One region of the Pseudomonas sp. GW821-FHT02C04 genome, then DNA from elsewhere that is predicted to be linked to it. Evidence: predicted binding sites of a transcription regulator. Region 1 holds the regulator's gene; each other region holds the start of a gene.

Region 1 (5,754 bases):
AACTGCTGCCGTCGCCGGCCCGCGCCATGGAAACCAAGGAACTGGGCTGGGACGATGTGACGCCAATCGACATGATCGGTCTGGAAGTCGGTTATCGCCTGATTCCGCTGGTGGACCGCAATCAGGGCGGGCAATTGCTGGCGCGGATCAAGGGCGTGCGCAAGAAGCTCTCGCAGGATCTGGGCTTCCTGATGCCGACCGTGCACATCCGCGACAACCTCGACCTGGCGCCGAGCGCCTATCGCCTGACCCTGATGGGGGTGATCCTGGCCGAAGCCGAGATCTACCCGGATCGCGAACTGGCGATCAACCCGGGGCAGGTCTACGGCACGCTCAACGGCATTACCGCCAAAGATCCGGCTTTCGGGCTGGAGGCGGTGTGGATCGAAGTCAGCCAGCGTGCCCAGGCACAATCGCTCGGTTACACCGTGGTGGACGCCAGTACCGTGGTCGCCACGCACTTGAACCAGATTCTGTACAAACACTCCAGTGAGCTGATCGGCCACGAAGAAGTGCAGCAACTCATGCAATTGCTGGCCAAGAGCTCGCCGAAACTGGCGGAAGAGCTGGTGCCGGGCGTGGTCACGTTGTCGCAGCTGCTGAAAGTTTTGCAGGCGCTGCTGGCCGAACACGTGCCGGTGCGCGACATCCGCAGCATTGCCGAAGCCATCGCCAACAATGCCGCCAAGAGTCAAGATACCGCCGCTTTGGTGGCCGCTGTGCGGGTCGGCGTTTCTCGCGCCATCGTCCAAAGCATTGTAGGGACTGAGTCGGAGCTGCCAGTTATCACGCTGGAGCCAAGGTTGGAACAAATATTGCTCAATAGTCTGCAGAAGGCAGGACAAGGCTCGGAAGAGGGCGTTCTGCTGGAGCCAAGCATGGCCGAGAAGCTGCAGCGTTCGCTCATCGAAGCGGCGCAGCGTCAGGAAATGCAAGGTCAGCCGGTGATCCTGTTGGTAGCAGGCCCGGTTCGCGCGATGCTCTCGCGCTTTGGCCGCCTGGCAGTCCCTGGACTGCATGTGCTGGCCTACCAGGAAATTCCGGACAACAAGCAAGTGACCATCGTTGCGACAGTAGGGCCCAACGGCTGAGGTAGTGGTTTATGCAAGTTAAGCGTTTTTTCGCCGCCGATATGCGTCAGGCCATGAAGCTGGTTCGTGATGAGCTGGGCGCTGATGCCGCCATCATTGGCAACCGCCGCATTGCCGGCGGCGTCGAGCTGACGGCGGCGCTGGATTACAAATTGTCGGCGCTGGCGCCACGGGTTCCGAACATGGAACTCGAAGACGAGCTGCGCAAGACCCAGTCGCGCATCGTTACTGCCCAGGCCGAGTTGAGCATGCGTGGTGAGGCCGACGGCAACACCAATCGCCAGTTGTTCTCCGGTCTGCCATTGACCGCCGGCCTGCCGCTGACGGCTGCCGAGCCTCTGACAGAACCGACTTACGCTGCTCCGGCGCGTCCAGCTCCGGCACCTGCGCCAGCTGCCGCTGGTGTCGATCCGCGTGCGCTGGATTCGATGCGTTTCGAACTCAACAGTCTGCGCGAGCTGATGGAAGTGCAGCTCGGCACCCTGGCCTGGAATCAGCTGCAAGGCAGCCGTCCGGCTCAGGCGAACCTTTATCGTCGTCTGCAACGCATCGGCTTGTCCGGCCCGTTGTCGCGCGACCTGCTGGCGCTGACCAGCGATATCGAAGAACCTCGTCAGGCCTGGCGCATGTTGCTGGCGCACCTGGCGCGGATGATCGCCACGCCGGAAGTCGAGCCGCTGGAAGAGGGCGGGATCATTGCCATGGTCGGCCCGGCCGGCATGGGCAAGACCACCACCCTGGCCAAACTGGCCGCCCGTTACGTGCTCAAGTACGGCGCGCAGAACATTGCGCTGGTGAGCATGGACAGCTTCCGCATCGGTGCTCAGGAACAGTTGAAAACCCTGGGCCGGATCCTCAATGTATCGGTGACCCACGTCGATCCGGGCCAGTCCCTGGTGCAGGCGCTGGATCCACTGCTGCGCAAACGCGTGGTGCTGATCGATACCGCCGGCCTGCAGGCCAGCGATCCGGCACTGCGCATGCAGCTGGAAAGTCTGGCCAGTCGTGGCATTCGGTCGAAAAATTATCTGGTACTGGCAACCACCAGCCAGAAACAGGTTCTAACCGCCGCTTATCACAGTTACAAGCGTTGCGGGCTCGCCGGGTGCATCCTGACTAAACTGGATGAGACGGCCAGCCTTGGCGAAGTGCTGAGCCTGGCGATCAGTCATGAACTGCCGGTCGCCTACCTGACCGACGGCCCACGGATTCCGGATGATCTGCATCTGCCGCGCCGTCATCAATTGGTCAGCCGCGCCGTCAGCGTGCAAATGCAGGAAGAACCCAGCGAAGAAGCCATGGCTGACATGTTCGCTGATATCTACCACAGTCCCACCAAGCAGGTTGGCTGAGGTAATGAACAGTTTTTGTACCTACATCGATGGTCTGCCATGCATTGTTCCGGTTGTGAACGCGCAGCCAGTAATGTGGCCTCCGTCTATGCAAGACAAGGTAAAGAAATAACATGGGCAGCATGCATCCCGTACAGGTGATCGCGGTGACCGGCGGCAAAGGTGGCGTCGGCAAGACTAACGTGTCAGTGAACTTGTCCCTGGCGCTGGCAGAGCTTGGCCGTCGGGTCATGCTGCTGGACGCCGACCTGGGTCTGGCGAACGTCGACGTTCTGCTGGGCCTCACGCCCAAACGTACCCTGGCCGATGTGATCGAGGGCCGCTGCGAGCTGCGCGACGTGCTGTTGCAAGGCCCCGGCGGGATCCGCATCGTGCCGGCCGCTTCCGGCACCCAGAGCATGGTTCACCTGAGCCCGGCCCAGCATGCCGGTCTGATTCAGGCGTTCAGCGACATCGGCGACAATCTCGACGTACTGGTGATCGACACCGCTGCGGGTATTGGTGACTCGGTAGTCAGTTTCGTTCGCGCGGCGCAAGAAGTGTTGCTGGTGGTCTGTGACGAGCCGACCTCGATCACCGACGCCTACGCGCTGATCAAACTGCTGAACCGCGATTACGGCATGAACCGCTTCCGCGTCCTGGCCAACATGGCCCAGAGCCCGCAGGAAGGTCGCAATCTGTTCGCCAAGTTGACCAAGGTCACGGATCGCTTCCTCGACGTCGCCCTACAATACGTCGGCGCGGTGCCTTACGACGAAAGCGTGCGCAAGGCGGTGCAGAAGCAGCGTGCGGTCTATGAAGCCTTCCCGCGTTCCAAGTGCGCACTGGCGTTCAAGGCGATCGCACAGAAGGTCGACACCTGGCCGCTGCCCGCCAACCCGCGCGGCCACCTCGAATTTTTCGTCGAGCGCCTCGTGCAGCAAACGGCAGGACCTGTGCTATGACCGCCAGCGGTATGAATTTCTACAAGAAGTCGGCACGTGACGCGCAGTACGAGCTGATCGAGCGTTACGCGCCACTGGTCAAACGCATTGCTTACCACTTGCTGGCGCGATTGCCGGCCAGTGTGCAGGTCGAAGACCTGATCCAGGCCGGGATGATCGGCCTGCTCGAAGTCTCGACCAAATACGACGCCAGCAAAGGCGCCAGTTTCGAAACGTACGCGGGCATCCGGATCCGCGGCGCCATGCTCGATGAAGTACGCAAGGGGGACTGGGCACCGCGCTCGGTTCACCGCAACACCCGTATGGTCAGCGACGCGATTCGCTCGATTGAAGCTAAAACCGGCCGTGACGCTAAAGATCACGAGGTTGCGGCCGAACTCCAATTGAGTCTCGACGATTACTACGGGATTTTGAACGACACCCTGGGCAGCCGACTGTTCAGTTTCGACGACCTGTTGCAGGACGGCGAACACGAAGGGCTGCACGAGGATGGCGCAAGTGCTCATCTTGAGCCGTCGCGCGATCTGGAAGATGAGCGCTTCCAGGCTGCGTTGGCGGACGCGATTGCCAATTTGCCGGAGCGTGAGCGACTGGTGTTGGCGCTGTACTACGACGAAGAGCTGAACCTCAAGGAAATCGGTGAAGTCCTTGGCGTCAGTGAATCGCGGGTCAGCCAGTTACACAGCCAGTGCGCGGCCCGTTTGCGGGGGCGTTTGGGGGAGTGGCGAGCGCGCTGAGGGCAGTGTGGGGACGCTGCGAACGAGGCTGGTGCGGTGGTGAACGGCACCGGTCTTGCTCTGTTGTGCTCCAGACAGTCATCGAGTGCTTTGCCGGATTGATTGAAATGGCGCGTCCAGGTGCTGGGCGCGTTTAAGACTGCTTGGAGGTCGAATTGAACAAAGACATGAAAATCCTCATCGTTGATGACTTCTCAACGATGCGGCGGATCATCAAGAACCTGTTGCGTGATCTCGGGTTCACCAACACCGTTGAAGCCGACGATGGCACCACTGCCATTCCGGTGCTCAACAGCGGCAGCATCGACTTTCTGGTGACCGACTGGAACATGCCTGGCATGACCGGTATCGACCTGCTGCGTCACGTGCGCGCCGATGAAAAACTCAAGCACCTGCCAGTGCTGATGGTGACTGCTGAAGCCAAGCGCGAGCAGATCATCGAAGCGGCCCAGGCCGGCGTTAACGGCTACGTGGTCAAACCTTTCACGGCTCAGGCGCTGAAAGAAAAAATCGAGAAGATTTTCGAACGCATCGGCTGATGACGCGCGGGGGAGCTATGGAGCATAACGAATCTTCACAGGGCGACTTCGAGTCGACTCTGAAAAAACACGCGGTCGAACTGGTCGAAAGCCTTGAAAAGGGCAGGTTCGGCGACGCCGTGCAACTGATCCATGAGCTCAATCAGACCCGTGACCGTGGCCTGTACCAGGAAGTGGGCAAGCTCACACGCGAACTGCACAGTGCAATCGTCAACTTCCAGATCGACCCGCATATGCCGCAGGCCGAGGAAGTGTCGCAGATCACTGATGCGACCGAGCGTCTGGGCTATGTGGTCAAGCTGACCGAAGCCGCGGCCAACCGCACCATGGACCTGGTGGAAAGCGCCACGCCGGTGGTCAATGGCCTGGCTGACGAAGCCCAGGCATTGAGTGCCGACTGGGGACGTTTCATGCGCCGTGAAGTCGGGGCTGAAGAGTTCCGCGAGCTGGCGCGTCGGGTCGACGGTTTTCTGGCACGCAGCAGCGCGGACAACCGCGCGGTGTCGAGCAACCTCAACGACATTCTGCTGGCCCAGGATTACCAGGACCTCACAGGTCAGGTGATCAAGCGCGTGACCCAGTTGGTCACCGAAGTCGAAAGCAATCTGCTCAAACTCGTGCTCATGGCCAGTCAGGTGGACCGCTTCGCGGGCATCGAACATGACCGTGCGGCAATGCTCGCTGAAAAAGATCCACAAAAACATCTCTCGCAGGGTGAAGGTCCGCAGATTCATGCCGATAAACGAGAAGACGTTGTGTCCGGTCAGGACGATGTGGACGATTTGCTATCCAGCCTTGGATTTTGAGTTTTTTTGGGTTTTTAGACCTGTAGGAGCACCCCATTAATGAGCTTCGGCGCCGATGAAGAGATCCTTCAGGATTTCCTGGTTGAGGCCGGCGAGATTCTTGAGCAACTGTCCGAACAACTGGTCGAGCTGGAAAGCCGCCCGGATGACGCAGATCTGCTCAACGCAATTTTTCGCGGTTTCCACACTGTAAAAGGGGGCGCCGGCTTCCTTCAGCTCAATGAGCTGGTGGAGTGCTGTCACATCGCCGAAAACGTGTTCGACATCCTGCGCAAGGGTGAACGT
Region 2 (5,754 bases), on a different contig from region 1:
ACGAACGGGAAATCTACATCTGGTTCCTGATCAGCTTTCCATTCTATTTACTGTTCCTGTTTTTCATCACCTTGAACTTCAACTACCGATCCCTTTATGCACCTTCGGACTTTGATGACGACAAGAACTTCCTGAAAGCATTTGAAGATAACAACGTTGATTTCCCCGAAGAACCGACTGACCAACCCATTGCCGGAATTCAGACTGTAAAACTACCGAAACCGCTGAGTACGCTGTGCGTCATTGACATTCGAGGCATGGACGTCGAATCAAAAATAAATACACTCCTGGAAAAAATCCCACAACCCGTAAAGCACTCGCTCAGAATATTCCTCGTTTTAACGGATGATATGTCAGACATTTTACCGAAAGAAAATATCGCCAAATCGCTCAAGCGAGGAAGAAAAGCCGCGGGGACGACGTATTGTATTATTTACGACGTTCAAACGCAGAACATCAGTGTATTGGGAAGAATTTAAGTTGAGGCGCAGAGACACGAAGCACATCAATGCGATGCCCAAAGTACAACAGATGAATTCGGGAACGCTGATCGACAACGATCAGGTAAACAGAAGGGTTTTGCAGCATAGCGGTCTTGTCAGAACGACAAGACCGCTATTTCACGTCTGGCCCGAAGGACTCAGAACAGCTTGCGGCCTTTGTTGGCAGCAATACGCATGCGCAGCGCGTTGAGCTTGATGAAACCCGCCGCGTCGGCCTGGTTGTAGGCACCGCCGTCTTCTTCGAAGGTCGCGATGTTGGCGTCGAACAGCGAATCGTCGGACTTGCGGCCGGTCACGATCACGTTGCCCTTGTACAGCTTCAGGCGCACGACACCATTCACATTGACCTGGGAGGCGTCGATCATCTGTTGCAGCATCAGACGCTCCGGGCTCCACCAGTAACCGGTGTAGATCAGGCTGGCGTATTTCGGCATCAGCTCGTCTTTCAAGTGAGCGACTTCGCGGTCCAGGGTGATCGACTCGATGGCGCGGTGAGCGCGCAGCATGATGGTGCCGCCCGGGGTTTCGTAGCAGCCACGGGACTTCATGCCGACATAACGGTTCTCGACGATGTCGAGACGGCCGATACCGTGGGCTCCACCGATCTTGTTCAGCGTCGCCAGCACGGTGGCCGGGGTCATTTCGACGCCGTCCAGCGCGACGATGTCGCCATTGCGGTAGGTCAGTTCCAGGTACTGCGGAGTGTCAGGAGCGTTCTCCGGGGAGACGGTCCAGCGCCACATGTCTTCTTCGTGCTCGGTCCAGGTGTCTTCCAGCACGCCGCCTTCATAGGAGATGTGCAGCAGGTTGGCGTCCATCGAGTACGGGGATTTTTTCTTGCCGTGACGCTCGATCGGGATCGCATGCTTCTCGGCATAGTCCATCAGCTTCTCACGGGACAGCAGGTCCCACTCGCGCCAAGGGGCAATCACTTTTACGCCTGGCTTGAGCGCGTAGGCACCCAGTTCGAAACGTACCTGGTCGTTGCCCTTGCCGGTCGCGCCGTGGGAAATGGCGTCGGCACCGGTTTCGTTGGCGATTTCGATCAGACGCTTGGCGATCAGCGGACGCGCGATGGAAGTACCCAGCAGGTACTCGCCTTCGTAAACGGTGTTGGCACGGAACATCGGGAACACGAAATCACGCACGAATTCTTCGCGCAGGTCGTCGATGTAGATTTCTTTGACGCCCATGGCCTGAGCCTTGGCGCGAGCCGGTTCGACCTCTTCGCCCTGACCCAGGTCAGCGGTGAAGGTCACGACTTCACAGTTATAAGTATCCTGCAGCCACTTGAGGATCACCGAAGTGTCCAGGCCGCCGGAATACGCCAGAACGACCTTGTTTACGTCCGCCATGCCATCACTCCACGGGGTTCTACGGAAAGCCGAGGAGTCTACCGCTCAAACGCGATAATTTACAGAGGCGCGACAGCTTAAGACGACAAAGCGACAGAATCTGTCGAGAGGGCGACGATGACCGGCAGGTCAGGACGTTGCCGCAGCGTTGGCCGGTGTGCTGGCCTGAGGCGCAGGAGCGGTGGTCGGCGCCACCCGCGCAAGGTGCACGTTGACCCGACGGTTCTTGGCCCGATTGGCGGCATTGGTGTTAGGCACCAACGGGTAACGTTCACCATGGAAGCGCACGGTGATCTGCGATTCCTGGATGCCGTTGGCCTTGAAGAAGTCGACCACCGCCAAGGCGCGCCGGCGCGACAGCTCGCGGTTGGTCAGGCGATTGCCGCTGTTGTCGGAGTGGCCGTCGAGCTCGATGTGGTTGACCGTCGGATCGGCCTTCATATATTCGAGCATGACTTGCAGCTTGGCCTTGGCGGCGGCGTCCAGTTCGATGCCTTCGCCGGGGAAACCGATCTGCGATTGTTTGACCTGCTCGAAATTCTGCGGGAGCAGTTTCGCCACGCAGGCCTGATAGTCGTTGAACGCCTTGCTGAACTTGACCGGCAACAGACGCACTTCCGACACACGGCCATCGCCCGATGCATGGCGCACCACGGGGCTGCGTCCGTCCATCAGGCCGCTGATCAACTGTCCGGCCTGCGCCTGAGAACTGTTGAAGAGGATATTGCCACTGCCGATCCTGACCGTGCCCAGATTGATATCGCCACGGCCCGGCTGCCAGGGCGCCGCTGCCGCCATCAAGGTCGCCGAACCGCCGCCGAGCATGGCGTTGTAGGCGTTCAGACGGAATGTCGCCTGCTCGCCGGCCTTGCGCACGAACTGGCCCGAGCCGAAATCGGTGATCGGCTGCGTCAGGCGGCATTCGAACTTGTCGCCCTCGACCGTCCACTCAATGTTCTCCAGACGGGTCTGGTAGGTCAGCGCCATCGCCGGAAGGCTGGCAAACACACTGAGCAAGGCTAAATAACGCTGGCGCACGGGAGGCTCCATTGGCTTCTACAACAAAAAGACCGATACATACATGTTTACGGCATACCTATGGGATATCGGACGCTCGTCGCAAAACTTGATAGCGAGTGCCTGCAAGAGTCTTTTCCGGTAGCATTCGCCTCAGTTTGACCCGCCTGGAATCCCCTCATGTCCGACCGCCTGACCCTGCTGCGTCCCGACGACTGGCACATTCATCTTCGCGATGGTGCCGTGTTGACCAATACCGTTGCAGATGTTGCGCGCACCTTTGGTCGCGCGATCATCATGCCTAACCTGGTACCTCCGGTGCGCAACGCCGCTGAAGCCGACGGCTATCGCCAGCGGATTCTCGCTGCCCGCCCGGCCGGCAGTCGTTTCGAGCCGTTGATGGTGCTGTACCTCACCGACCGTACCCAGCCCGAAGAAATTCGAGAAGCCAAGGCCAGCGGTTTTGTCCACGCGGCCAAGTTGTACCCGGCCGGCGCCACCACCAACTCCGATTCCGGGGTCACCAGCATCGACAAGATCTTCCCGGCGCTGGAAGCCATGGCCGAAGTCGGCATGCCGCTGTTGATCCACGGTGAAGTCACCCGTGGCGACGTCGACGTGTTCGACCGCGAGAAAATTTTCATCGACGAGCACATGCGCCGCGTAGTCGAGCGTTTCCCGACGCTCAAGGTCGTGTTCGAACACATCACCACCGGCGACGCCGTGCAGTTCGTCAACGAAGCTTCGGCCAACGTCGGCGCGACGATCACCGCGCATCACCTGCTCTACAACCGCAACCACATGCTGGTGGGCGGAATCCGGCCGCACTTCTATTGCCTGCCGATCCTCAAGCGCAATACCCACCAGGAAGCCCTGCTCGACGCCGCCACCAGCGGCAGCGCGAAGTTCTTCCTCGGCACCGACTCGGCGCCGCACGCCCAGCACGCCAAGGAAGCCGCCTGCGGCTGTGCCGGCTGCTACACCGCGTACGCCGCCATCGAGTTGTATGCCGAAGCCTTTGAACAGCGTAATGCGCTGGACAAGCTCGAAGCCTTCGCCAGCCTCAACGGCCCGCGTTTCTACGGCCTGCCGGCGAACACCGATCGCATCACCCTGGTCCGTGAAGAATGGACCGCCCCAACCAGCCTGCCATTCGGCGAGCTGACCGTTATCCCGCTGCGCGCCGGTGAAAAACTGCGCTGGCGCCTGCTGGAGGAACACGCGTGAGTGAAGACCATTTCGACGACGAACTGGACGGTCAAGGTGGCGGCGGTTCCCGTCATCCGATGGCAGCACGCTTTCGCGGCTACCTGCCGGTTGTCGTCGACGTAGAGACCGGTGGTTTCAACTCGGCCACCGACGCGTTGCTGGAGATTGCCGCGACCACCATCGCCATGGATGAAAAGGGTTTCGTCTACCCGGATCACACCTACTTCTTCCGTGTCGAGCCGTTCGAGGGCGCCAACATCGAAGCGGCCGCGCTGGAGTTCACCGGGATCAAGCTCGATCACCCGTTGCGCATGGCAGTCAGCGAAGAGACGGCCCTGACCGATATCTTCCGTGGCGTGCGCAAGGCCTTGAAGGCCAACGGTTGCAAGCGGGCGATCCTGGTCGGCCACAACAGCAGCTTCGACCTGGGCTTCCTCAACGCTGCCGTTGCGCGGCTGGACATGAAGCGCAACCCGTTCCACCCGTTCTCCAGCTTCGACACCGCGACCCTCGCCGGTCTGGCTTACGGTCAGACCGTGCTGGCCAAGGCCTGTCAGGCAGCCGACATCGATTTCGATGGCCGTGAAGCGCACTCCGCGCGTTACGACACCGAAAAGACGGCCGAGCTGTTCTGCGGCATCGTCAACCGCTGGAAACAGATGGGCGGCTGGGAAGACTTCGACGACTGATGGTCGCCGGATTAAATCCCGCGCATGAAAAAACCGGCTCAAGAGCCGGTTTTTTTGTACCTCGACGTTGCGCCTTACAGGGCAGCAGCGTTCTCGGTCAGGTAAGCCGCAACGCCTTCTGGCGAAGCGTTCATGCCTTTGTCGCCTTTTTTCCAGTTGGCAGGGCAGACTTCGCCGTGCTCTTCGTGGAATTGCAGAGCGTCGACCAGACGGATCAGCTCTTCCATGTTACGGCCCAGCGGCAGGTCGTTGATGATCTGCGAGCGGACAACGCCTTTGTCGTCGATCAGGAACGCGCCACGGAAAGCCACGCCGCCTTCGGATTCAACGTCATAGGCCTTGGCGATGTCGTGCTTCATGTCGGCAGCCATGGTGTATTTCACCTGGCCGATGCCGCCATTGTTGACCGGGGTGTTGCGCCAGGCGTTGTGGGTGAAGTGCGAGTCGATCGAAACAGCGATCACTTCTACGTTGCGTGCCTTGAAGTCGGCCATGCGGTTGTCCAGAGCGATCAGCTCGGACGGGCAGACGAAGGTGAAGTCCAGCGGGTAGAAGAACACCAGGCCGTATTTGCCTTTGATGGCCGAGGACAGGGTGAAGCTGTCAACGATCTCGCCATTGCCGAGTACGGCCGGGACGGTGAAGTCAGGGGCTTGTTTGCCTACGAGTACGCTCATTGATATCTCCTGGTGTAGAAACTTGAAGTTCAGGGTTCGCGCCAGCCTGCCACCCTCAGGCGACAGCCCTGTGACACGAACCCCCTTCGCAAGGGCCGACCATCATACACTGCGTTTTTCGACTGTCCTTAACGGTTTTTCGCGAAATCCCGGCTGGCATTCAGCCATGCACCACCGTTCGTCAGCCACAACCGTTCACGATGAAAACCCTTGGGAAAGCACTTTGACAATCATTCTCGTTAACATTAAGATCCATCGCAATTGAGCCACAACCAGCGACGGTTCTCACTTATGTATGTTTGCC
Region 3 (5,754 bases), on a different contig from region 1:
GTTGATCTCGTTGATGTCGACGTTGATCGACTCGACCACGGCTGTCTGCTCTTCAGTCGCCGTCGCCACCGACTGGTTCATGCCGTCGATCTCGCCGATGCGCTGGGTCACGCTTTCCAGGCGTTCGCCGGCCTGGTTGGCGATGCCGACGCTGCTTTCGCTCTCGCGCTGGCTCTCGGTCATGATGCCGACCGCCTGGCGCGCCCCGATTTGCAGCTCTTCGATCATTTTCTGCACTTGCTGCGCCGAGTCCTGGGTGCGGTGCGCCAGGTTGCGTACTTCGTCGGCGACCACGGCGAAACCACGACCGGCCTCACCGGCACGGGCCGCTTCGATCGCAGCGTTGAGCGCCAGCAGGTTGGTCTGTTGGGAGATGCTGGTGATCACTTCCAGAATCTGCCCGATGTTCACGGTGTTGCTGTTCAGGGTTTCGATGTTGCCGCAGGAATCGCTGATCTTCGCCGACAGCTGCTGCATGGCGTGGATGGTTTTATCCACCACCTGCTGGCCGTCTTCGGCCAGGCTGCGCGCATCGCTGGAATGTTGCGAGGCGAGGGCAGCGTTCTGGGCGATTTCCTGGGCGGCGGCGCCGAGTTGATTGATCGCGGCGGCCACGCTGTTGGTGCGCGAGGCTTGCTGGTCGGAGTTGAACATCGACGAGTTGGACGCCGCGACCACGCGCAGGGCGACTTCGTTGACTTGCCCGGTGGCCGACGACACTTCGCGGATCGAAGTGTGGATACGCTCGACGAAGCGGTTGAACGACAAGCCCAGCGCACCGAATTCGTCGTGCCCGTGGATGGTCAGGCGTTTGGTCAGGTCGCCTTCGCCTTCGGCGATGTCATGCATGGCGCGACCCATGGTCAGCAGCGGTTGCATCAGGACGCGGATCAGCATGCCGAGCAGGGCGATGATGATGACGACGGCGATGACCATGGCGATCAGTGCCGAGGTGCGGAACTCGCTGAGCATCGAGAACGCGGTGTCTTTGTCCAGCACCAGGCCCACGTACCAGTCGGCCGACGGTACGCCGTTGACGCGAGTGAAGGAGATCAGTTGGGTCTTGCCGTCGAACTCGACTTCCTTCAGGCCCGGGCTGACTTTTGGTGCACCGTTGGGATAGGCCTCGGCCAGCGTCTTGAGCACCAGTTTGCTGTCCGGGTGGATCAGGATCTTGCCGTCGGCACTGACGATGAACGCGTGGCCATGGCCGCCGAAGTTCAATGAGTTGATGATTGCGCTGACACTCGACAGATCAATGTCGGCACCGGCCACACCAATCATCTGGCCTTGGCGCTGCACCGGAGTGGCAACGGTAATCACCAGTTTGCCCGACGAAGCGGCGATGTACGGTTCGGTGACGATGGTCTGTTGGGCGCTGTTCGCAGCCTTGTACCAGCCACGGGCGCGCGGGTCGTAATCCGGTGCGCGGTTGCCGGCCGGCACCGAGAACATTACGCCGTCGGCACCGCCGAAATAGCTGAGCTGGAAATTGCCGGTGTAGGCGGGCAGGTCGATGATGCGTTTCAGGCTCGCCGGGGCATTGCCGTCGGCGACAACCTGCTGCGACATCGATTGCAGCAACTGGATGCGGCTTTCCAGCCAGGTCTGGATGTTGCTGGTGGTCAGGCTGCCCAGTTCCTGCATTGATGCTTCGGTGCTGCTTTGCAGGGCTTCGCGTTGTCGATAGTCGTTGAACAAAATGAAACAGGCGAACGCAACGGCCACCACGAGGGCGGCAGCCAACAAGATCTTGTGGCTGAATTTCATGTTTCTGGTCATTAAGTGAGCTACCGCGAAGGGGCTGGTCAAGAAAGGGCGGCAATTTGCCACACTATCGGGCTTTGCGCTGCTCTTATTTCGACCGCGGCGCGCCAAAGATTAGGCGGCTTTTGCGAAAGGCGACGAAATGCTCAATAGCCCTACAAAGTGTCTGATTTGCCGATGAATGCCGGACGAGCGGGCTAACAAATAGCCATGTGCCCAGGGAACCAGACAGGGGTTTTCTCTTCTAAGCTTCTGGTTGGCGCCATGCCATCCCCCTTCCGTTCCAGGAGTTACACCATGTCGCTGCGATCTATCGCCCTTCTGTCGTTTTGCGTGCTGTTGGCCGCATGCAGCAAGGTCAATCAGGAAAACTACTCGAAGCTCTCGGCCGGCATGGCCAAGGCCGAAGTGGAGACGCTGCTCGGCAAGCCCACCGATTGCTCGGGCGCGCTCGGCATGTCCAGTTGCACCTGGGGCGACAAGAACAGCTTTATCAGCGTGCAGTACGCCGGTGACAAAGTGTTGATGTTTTCCGGCCAAGGCCTGAAGTAAACCGGGGCTACGCGCCCACGGGAGAAAAACAATGAAGCGGTTATTGCTTGTCCTTTTTGCCGGCCTGGTATTGGCCGGCTGCGCCACGACCGGTGAAGATCCGCTGGCGCCCAAGACAGTCCACAGCGTCAATCTCAAGCGTTATCAGGGCACCTGGTACGAGTTGGCGCGGCTGCCGATGTATTTCCAGCGCAACTGTGCGCAATCCGAAGCCCGCTACAGCCTCCAGCCTGACGGCAACCTCGGCGTGTTCAATCGTTGCCTGACCAAGGACTGGCAGTGGGAAGAGGTGAAGGGCACGGCTTATCCACAGGTGCCGGGCAAGACCGACAAATTGTGGGTCGAGTTCGATACCTGGTTCTCGCGCTTGATTCCGGGTTCGGCGAAGGGTCAATACTGGGTGCTGTACGTCAGTGACGACTACAAGACCGCCATTGTTGGCGACCCGAGCCGACGTTACCTGTGGCTGTTGTCCCGCACGCCGACCGTCAACGGTGTGGTGCGCGAAGAACTGCTGAGCAAGGCGCGTCAGCAGGGTTACGACACCACGCGATTGATCTGGCGGGCGTCGGATCAGCAGATGGCCAAGACGTCCAACTGACGCGCAACAAAAAACCTGTGGAGGTTGCCCTCCACAGGTTTTTTTGTGTCAGCCCAAAAGGTCTCGCAGGACCTGGGTGAAGGCGCGATTGCTGTCTTCCTCCCCGGCATGTCGCCCGTCACGCACGACCCACTGACCGTTGACCAATACATCGCGCACCTGACGGTCGCCACCGGCAAACAGCCAGCGATTGAGGATCCCGTCACCGCTGGCCGTGGCCAAATATGGATCGTTGCCATCGAGCACAATCCAGTCGGCGCGTTTGCCGACTTCCAGCGCGCCGATTGGCTGGCCCAGCGCCTGGGCACCACCGTCCAGTGCCGCGTCGTACAAGGTACGGCCGACCATCGGCTGATCCGCGCCATACAAGCGGTTGCGCCGTTGATCACGCAGACGCTGGCCGTATTCCAGCCAGCGCAGTTCCTCCACCACGCTCAACGACACGTGGCTGTCGGAGCCGATACCCATGCGTCCGCCCTGAGCCAGGAAATCCACCGCCGGGAAAATCCCGTCGCCAAGGTTGGCTTCGGTGGTCAGGCACAGGCCGGCGATGGCGCGGCTCTTGGCCATCAGCGTGACTTCTTCCGGATTGGCGTGGGTGGCGTGCACCAGGCACCAGCGCTGATCGACTTCGGTGTTTTCGTACAGCCATTGCAGCGGACGGCGACCGCTCCAGCTCAGGCAGTCGTCGACTTCCTTTTGCTGTTCGGCGATGTGGATGTGCACCGGGCATTGCTTGTCGCTGGCCGCCAGCACTTCGCTGATCTGCTGCGGCGTGACTGCGCGCAACGAGTGGAAACACAATCCCAGCGACTGAGCCTTTTCTTGAGCCAGCAGCGGTTGCAGGCGTGATTGCAGTTTCAGGTAGTTTTCGGTGCTGTTGATGAAGCGGCGCTGGCCTTCGTTCGGTGTCTGGCCACCGAAACCGCTGTGGCTGTAGAGCACCGGCAACAGCGTCAGGCCGATGCCGGCGGAGCTCGCGGCCTGGCTGATGCGCAACGCCAGTTCGGCCGGATCGGCATAGGGCTGACCGTTGTGATCGTGGTGAACGTAATGGAATTCGGCGACCGAGGTGTAACCGGCCTTGAGCATTTCGATGTACAGCTGACGGGCGATGACGCCGAGCTGGTCCGGGCTGATTTTTCCGACGAGCCGGTACATCAGATCGCGCCAGGTCCAGAAACTGTCGTTGGGATTACCGGCCACTTCTGCCAGCCCGGCCATCGCTCTCTGGAACGCGTGGGAGTGCAGATTCGGCATCCCCGGCAGCAGCGGGCCGCCCAACCGTTCGGCGCCATCTGCGGTGGAATCGGCCTGGACTCGGGTCAACACGCCTTCGGCGCTGACCTCGAGACGTACATTGTTGGCCCATCCGTTAGGCAGCAGCGCGCGTTCGGCAAAGAAGGCGGACATGGTTCAGCACCCCATCGTGTGTTATTTGTATATACATATACAGACGTTTGCCTGCCCGGTAAACTCCGGCAAGCTAGCAACCTTATCCAATGAACAGGGATCCACCGTGCCGACTCCGCCTCCAGTCTCTCCGTTGGCCGCGAACATGGGCGACAGTCCGGCGCCCTTGTACGCCCGCGTCAAACAGATGATCACCCAGCAGATCGACAGTGGTAACTGGCCGCCGCATTACCGCGTGCCGTCGGAAAGCGAGCTGGTCAGCCAGTTGGGCTTCAGCCGCATGACCATCAACCGCGCGCTGCGGGAAATGACCGCCGACGGTTTGCTGGTGCGCATGCAGGGCGTCGGCACGTTCGTCGCCGAGCCGAAGAGCCAGTCCGCGCTGTTCGAGGTGCACAACATCGCCGACGAAATCGCCTCCCGTGGCCATCGCCACACTTGCCAGGTGATCACCCTGGAAGAAGAGGCCGCCGGTTCCGAGCGCGCCCTGGCGCTGGACATGCGCGAAGGGCAGAAGGTGTTCCACTCGCTGATCGTGCATTACGAAAACGATATTCCGGTGCAGATCGAAGACCGTTTCGTCAACGCGCTGGTCGCTCCGGAATACCTCAAGCAGGACTTCACCCTGCAAACGCCTTACGCCTATCTGAACCAGGTCGCGCCGCTGACCGAAGGCGAGCATGTGGTCGAAGCGATCCTCGCCGAGCCGACCGAATGCAAATTGCTGCAGATCGAAAAAGGCGAGCCGTGCCTGCTGATCCGTCGCCGTACGTGGTCGGGCCGTCAGCCGGTGACGGCGGCGCGTCTGATTCACCCCGGTTCCCGTCATCGTCTGGAAGGTCGGTTTCATAAATAAAAAGCATAAATAGAGAGCATAAATGAGCGAGTTGAAGGTTCTACGCGCCGAAGGTTACCCGCGCATGCCGTGGAAAAACGGCGGCGGCAGCACCGAAGAAATCACCCGTGACGCCGGTGCCGGCCTTGACGGCTTCGGCTGGCGTCTGTCGATTGCCGACATCGCCGAATCCGGCGGCTTCTCGACGTTCACCGGTTATCAACGGGTGATCACGGTGTTGCAGGGCGATGGCATGACCTTGTGTGTCGACGGTGACGACACTCGGCCGCTGTTACCCCTCGACCCGTTTGCCTTCAGCGGTGAAAGCCAGGTGTCCTGCACCTTGCTCGGCGGCGCGATTCGCGATTTCAACCTGATCTACGCACCGCAGCGCTACAGCGCGCGTTTGCAGTGGCTGGATGACGAGCAACGGTTTTTCAGCTCCGCCGCCACTGTTCTCGTCTTCAGCGTCAGCGAGTTGCTGGAAGTGACGGTCGGTGACAGCGCTTCGCAACTTGGCCGGCATGATTGCCTGCAACTGGACGGCAACACCGGTCTGGTGGAAATCGCCGTCAACGCGGGCTGC
Region 4 (5,754 bases), on a different contig from region 1:
CAGCCGCATGGGCGATGTGCACAAGGTGATCGTCACCGGCGCCAACAGTTTTGTCGGCGTGCACATCGTCGAGGCGTTGTTGGGTTGGGGCGCCAGCGAAGTGGCGTGCCTGGTTCGCGACGGCGGCGGGCAAACGGCGGGGCAGCGTTTTGCCCATTCGCTTCGAGAAAACCGCCTGGAGCACCTGGACCTAAGTCGGGTGCGGGTCTATTCGGCCGACATCACCCGGCCGCAACTGGGCCTGGCCGATGACGATTTCGAGCGACTGGATCGCGAGTTCGGCGCGCTGGTGCACAACGCGGCCAACGTCAATCACGTCCTCGATTACGAGTCGCTGGCGGCGGACAACGTCGAGCCGATTTTCGAACTGCTGCGCCTGTGCGAAGGGCGCAGCAAGAAGGTGTTCAACTTCGTCTCGACGCTGTCGGCGTCGAGCACTGTCGACGACGCAGGCCGGGTGCTGGAACTGCCCGCCGCACCGACGCCGCCGATCTACATCCGCAACGGCTACAACCTGTCGAAATGGGTCGGCGAGCGCATTCTCGAACGGGCGCGGGAACGCGGGGTGCGGGTCAATCTGTATAGGCCCGGCAACATCAGTTTCAACAGCCTCAGCGGCGTCTGCCAGCCGCACAAGAACCGTTTGATGCTGATGCTCAAGGGCTCGATCCAGCTCGGTCAGGTCCCGGCCTTCGCGCTGAATTTCGACCTGATGCCGGTGGATTTTCTCGCCCGTTTCATCGCCTTCCACGCCAGCCGTTATTCGCCCGAACGGGCGGTGTTCAACCTGCACAACCCCGAGCCCCTGAGCTGGGATGCCTACGTCGCTTCATTCCGCGAAACCGGCAGCGAATTTTCGCTGGTCAGCGTTGCCGACTGGCAACAGCAACTGGGCCGGGTCGATGCCGACAACGCGCTGTTCGGCGTGCTCGGTTTCTACCTCAACGGCTTCGAGGAAGACATCGGCGACATCTCCCTGATCGGCCACGCCAACGCCCAGGCCGGCGTGCAACAGATGGGCGCGCACTACCCGGAAAAATCCCCGGCGCTGCTGCGCCGCGGCTGCGACTACCTGAAAGAAATCAACTTCATCTGACTCAACCACCAAGGAGCAACACCATGAGCAATCTTCAACCCGACACCCTGATCAAAAACCCTCACGGCTGCCACGTCGTGTCTTCGGTGGAAGTGCCGGTGGACGCCAAACAAGTGTGGGCAGTGGTCGGCAAATTCGACGGCTTCGACCGTTTCATTCCGGCGCTGTCGCACATCGAGATGACCGGTGAAGGCGTGTCGTCGCTGCGCAAGAAGTTCTTCAAGGATGGCAACGTGGTGGTCGAGCAACTCAACTCCCGGGACGACCAGGCGCTGAGCATGACCTGGACCACGATCTACAACACCCTGGGCGTGGCCAATCTGTGGGCGGCGATGAATGTGGAGTCGCTGGGCGCGGGCAAATCGCGGGCGACCTGGACGATCATCGCCGAGCCGGCCAGCGGTGGGCCCGAGGCGCTGCCGGGGTTCAAGGATTTCGTCCAGGGATTTGCCGATGATGCGATGGGCAATGTGCTGAAGCTGTTTGTGTAAGGCATGAAAAAGCCCGCGGCGGATCACTCCGCAGCGGGCTTTTTTTGACCGCAAGCGATCAGATCTTGAAGCTATCGACCAGTTGTTTCAAACGGTTGGCCTGCTGCGACAACGCATCGCAATCCTTCAACGTTTCATTGAGGTTGGCCACGCTCTGCTGGTTCAGCAGGTTGATCTGGTTGACGTCGACGTTGAGGGTTTCCACCACCGCAGTCTGCTCTTCGGTAGCCGCTGCCACCGACTGGTTCATGCCGTCGATTTCGCCGATGCGCTGGGTCACGCTGACCAGACGCAGACCGGCCTGGTTCGCCACTTCAACGCTCTCTTCGCTGGACGCCTGACTGGCGTTCATGGTGGTCACCGCTTCGCGCGAACCGACCTGCAGCGAGGTGATCATCTTGTGGATCTCTTCCGCCGATTCCTGGGTGCGGTGAGCGAGGTTGCGCACCTCGTCCGCCACCACCGCGAAACCGCGTCCGGCTTCACCGGCACGGGCCGCTTCGATGGCCGCGTTCAGCGCCAGCAGGTTGGTCTGCTGGGAGATGCCTTTGATCACATCGAGAATGTGGCCGATGTTGTCGGTGCTCGCATTCAGGGTTTCGATCTGGGTGCACGACAGGCTGATCTTTTGCGACAGCTCGGTCATCGCCTGAATCGTCTGCTCGACCACCTGACGACCGTCATCGGCCTGCTCGCTTGCGCCGCTGGCGTGTTGCGAAGCATCGGCAGCGTTGCGGGCGATTTCCTGGGTGGCGGCACCCAGCTGATTGATCGCGGCAGCCACGCTGTTGGTGCGCGCGCTTTGCTCGTCGGAACCGATGATCGAGGCGTTGGAGGATGCCATCACCCGTTGCGACAGGTCGTGTACGTGACGAGTCGCGGAAGACACTTCGGAGATGGAGGCGTGAATCCGCTCCACGAACTGGTTGAACGAACTGCCCAGCTCGCCGAACTCGTCTTTGCTTTCCACTACCAGACGACGGGTCAGGTCACCTTCACCCTGAGCGATATCCTGCATCGCACGGCCCATGGTGATCAGCGGACGCATCAGCACGGTGATCAACAGGCTCAGGAAGACCGCAATCGCGCCCACTGCGACGAACATCGCGATCAGTGCCGAGGTACGGAACTGGCTGAGTGCAGCGTAGGCCTTGTCGCGATCGATCGACAGACCGATGTACCACTCGGCATTCGGCAGACCGGTGACCGGGGTGAACGACAGGATCCGCTCCTGGCCGTTGAGCATCACATTCTGGTTACCCTTCTGAATGCGCACATCGGTGTTCGGATAGATGTCCTTGAGGTTCTTCATCACCTGGTCTTTGTCCGGGCTGACGATCACCTGACCGTCACCGCTGACCAGGAACGCGTGGCCCAGGCCACCGAAGTCCACCGAGTTGATGATCTTCACCAGGGTTTCCAGGCTCAGGTCACCGCCCACCACACCGAGCAGCTCGCCGTTCTTTTTCACCGGCATGGCGATGGTCACCACCAGACCGCCGACGGCGGCCATGTATGGCGGGGTCAGCATGGTCTGGTCAGCGGCCACGGCCTGCTTGTACCAGGGACGCTGACGCGGGTCGTAGCCGTCCGGCATCTTCGCGTCAGGGCGCTGGGTGAACACACCGTTGGCCTGGCCGACATAGGTGAACTGGAAGTTCGAGGTGAAGGCCGGTTGATCGACCAGCCCAGGGAAGTCGGCATTCTTGCCTTGATGGGCGACGTTCTGCGCGAGATTTTCCAGCACCAGAATCCGCCCGCTCATCCAGTTCTGCACACTGCTGGCGGTCAGGTCGCCGGCCTGCTGGACGGAGGACTGGAGGTTCTGGCGAATGGTGTTTCGCTGCAGATAGTCGTTGTACAGAGTGAACAGCGCGAACGCCAGGACCACGACGCCCGAGGCGGCCAACAGGATTTTATGGCTGAACTTGAGATTCATTTCATGGGACTTCTTATGCCAAAAGTGGGGATGCGTTCCGGATGCAACATTCCATGTACAGCGCAGGCAGCGTTCTGATGGCCGCTCTACTTTGGTGCACGCATGTCTCACCAGTCTGTCGGCACGCTTCGGAGAAAACTTAGCGCTTTGTAGGAAATGGACGGCATTTCTGCCAGATTCCCGCCGAACGGCGTGCCAGAGCGTTCGCCCATCATTTTTTAATGACTGTTTTGCAGCGCCGGTTGCAAATTCTGTAACCCTTGATGACAATGCGACTAATTATCATTTGTGACGTTCGGGCTGTCGCGTTCATGTCCTCACCTGAGTTTGCAGTACAGGCGCTTTACAGTCGTCATCACGGCTGGCTCAACGGCTGGTTGCGCGCGCGGCTGGGCAATGCGGCCGATGCGGCGGATCTGGCCCAGGACACCTTCGTGCGTCTGCTGCAACGCACCGAACGTCTCGAACTCAAGGCGCCCCGCGCGTTTCTGCGCACCATCGCTCGTGGGTTGGTGATCGACCATTGGCGTCGTGAGGAAATCGAACGCGCGTATCTGGAAACCATCGCCCACTTGCCGGAAGCCGAAACACCCAGCGCCGAATCCCGCGCACTGGTGATCGAGCTGTTGGAAAGCATTGCCCGCATGCTTGAAGGACTGAAGCCAAAAGTACGTCAGGCGTTTCTCCTGGCGCAGTGCGAAGGATTGACCCACAAGCAGATCGCCGAGCAGATGGGCCTGTCCTTGCGCTCGGTGGAGCGCTACGTCGCCGATGCGTTGTATCACTGCTACGTGCTGCGGTACGAAAGCTGATGCCGGTCGATAACGTGTCACTCGCCCGCCGCGCCGAACCACCGCAACAAGTGGTCAAACAGGCAATCCACTGGCTGCTGCGCCTGCGTAATAACCACGGAAATCCGCGTCTGAACCACCAATGCGAACAGTGGCGCGCCGAACACCACGATCACGAACTGGCCTGGCAGCGGGTGCAGTCGTTGCAAAGTGAGCTGACCCAAAATCTGCGCGCCGCTCCGGGTGCGCAAGTGGCATTCAACACACTGGAAAACAGTGCGCAGAGCCTGGGTCGCCGTCAGGCGTTGAAGCTGCTGTCCGGCGCGTTGTTGATGGGCTCCGCCGCGTGGCTGGCCAAAGACACGTCTGCCTGGCAGCAATGGAGCGCCGATTACGCCACCGCCACCGGCGAGCGCCGCGGATTCCAGTTACCCGATGGCACACGGATCGAACTGAACACGGCCAGCGCCGTGGACCTCGATTACACCGCGCAACAGCGGCTGATCAAACTGACCCGGGGCGAAATCATCGTGACCTGCGGCGGCGCCGACGAAGGTTCGGGGATTGATCGACCGCTGCGAGTGCAAAATCGTCATGGCAGTTATGAGCCGTTCGACGCTCGATTCATCCTGCGTCAGGAAGGTGATTGCACGCGCCTGAGCGTCACCAGTGGCCGAGTCGCGATTCATTCGCCACGGACGAGCGATGGCGCTTCCACTGAGGTGCTTGCCGGTCAGAGTTATTTGATCGACCACCATCAAGTGCGTCCCGCTCCGCCGCTGGACATGGATGCCGGCGCCTGGATCGACGGACTTATCGTGACGCGCAATATGCGCCTGGGCGACTTCCTCAATGAGGTTGGCCGCTATCGTCAGGGCTTCCTGAGTTGCGCCCCGCAGGTGGCGGATCTGCGCTTGTCCGGCGTGTTCCGTCTCGATGACACCGACAAGTTGCTGGCGATTTTGCCGCAGACGCTGCCGGTGCAATTGCGCTATCGCACCCGCTGGTGGGTAACGCTGGAACGAGCAGTCTGAATTTTTTTGGCGGGTTTTCGTGGCAAGGCCGGCTTAGTCAGTAAGCACTTCAATTCAGCCTTCGCGACTTGCCACGGAAACCTACAATGACTGCGCGCGTTACCTGTAAGAACCCTCTGAATTTCACTGCCGAATCGGGCCTTCTGCGCCACGCCGTTCGGGCCGCGTTGTTCTCCACCGCACTGGGCGTCGGCCTGCTGCCGAACCTGAGTGTCGCGGCGAGCGGCAGTGAGGTCAGCAGCCACCGCTACAACATCGCCGCCGGGCCATTGGGCGAGGCGCTGAACCAGTTTGCGCGCCAGGCCGGCATCACGTTGTCGATGACCCCGCAGCAGACGCAAGGCAGACAATCACCCGGCGTGCAGGGCGAATATTCGACTGATCAGGCGCTGAGCCATCTGCT

The links. Region 1 encodes FliA, which starts transcription of late flagellar genes. Its sites were predicted from a motif close to CTAAAGTTTNNNNNNNNNNNGCCGNTAA; they were not measured.
Region 2: AC07VV_RS22215 (flagellar protein MotY) is a predicted target of FliA. The motif match lies at 2,962-2,989, and genes of this name have one in related genera.
Region 3: AC07VV_RS16945 (methyl-accepting chemotaxis protein) is a predicted target of FliA. The motif match lies at 1,858-1,885, and genes of this name have one in related genera.
Region 4: AC07VV_RS15790 (methyl-accepting chemotaxis protein) is a predicted target of FliA. The motif match lies at 3,642-3,669, and genes of this name have one in related genera.

What each region holds. Positions count from the first base shown of each region.
Region 1 is NZ_JBWKVT010000003.1:123,384-129,137, reverse strand. Features, by position in the region: gene flhA (flagellar biosynthesis protein FlhA) at 1-1,091, shown strand, start outside; gene flhF (flagellar biosynthesis GTPase FlhF) at 1,103-2,443, shown strand; gene fleN (flagellar synthesis regulator FleN) at 2,557-3,387, shown strand; gene fliA (RNA polymerase sigma factor FliA) at 3,384-4,124, shown strand; gene AC07VV_RS12500 (chemotaxis response regulator CheY) at 4,292-4,663, shown strand; gene AC07VV_RS12495 (protein phosphatase CheZ) at 4,681-5,469, shown strand; gene AC07VV_RS12490 (chemotaxis protein CheA) at 5,509-5,754, shown strand, end outside.
Region 2 is NZ_JBWKVT010000006.1:310,643-316,396, forward strand. Features, by position in the region: gene AC07VV_RS22205 (hypothetical protein) at 1-479, shown strand, start outside; gene AC07VV_RS22210 (argininosuccinate synthase) at 641-1,858, opposite strand; gene AC07VV_RS22215 (flagellar protein MotY) at 1,988-2,896, opposite strand; gene pyrC (dihydroorotase) at 3,056-4,102, shown strand; gene rnt (ribonuclease T) at 4,099-4,773, shown strand; gene AC07VV_RS22230 (peroxiredoxin) at 4,848-5,450, opposite strand; gene AC07VV_RS22235 (bacterioferritin-associated ferredoxin) at 5,742-5,754, shown strand, end outside.
Region 3 is NZ_JBWKVT010000004.1:277,102-282,855, forward strand. Features, by position in the region: gene AC07VV_RS16945 (methyl-accepting chemotaxis protein) at 1-1,782, opposite strand, end outside; gene AC07VV_RS16950 (hypothetical protein) at 2,065-2,319, shown strand; gene AC07VV_RS16955 (lipocalin family protein) at 2,351-2,920, shown strand; gene AC07VV_RS16960 (formimidoylglutamate deiminase) at 2,969-4,333, opposite strand; gene hutC (histidine utilization transcriptional repressor HutC) at 4,479-5,189, shown strand; gene AC07VV_RS16970 (HutD/Ves family protein) at 5,212-5,754, shown strand, end outside.
Region 4 is NZ_JBWKVT010000004.1:3,766-9,519, reverse strand. Features, by position in the region: gene AC07VV_RS15800 (amino acid adenylation domain-containing protein) at 1-1,096, shown strand, start outside; gene AC07VV_RS15795 (SRPBCC family protein) at 1,120-1,587, shown strand; gene AC07VV_RS15790 (methyl-accepting chemotaxis protein) at 1,646-3,526, opposite strand; gene AC07VV_RS15785 (sigma-70 family RNA polymerase sigma factor) at 3,838-4,338, shown strand; gene AC07VV_RS15780 (FecR domain-containing protein) at 4,338-5,351, shown strand; gene AC07VV_RS15775 (TonB-dependent siderophore receptor) at 5,438-5,754, shown strand, end outside.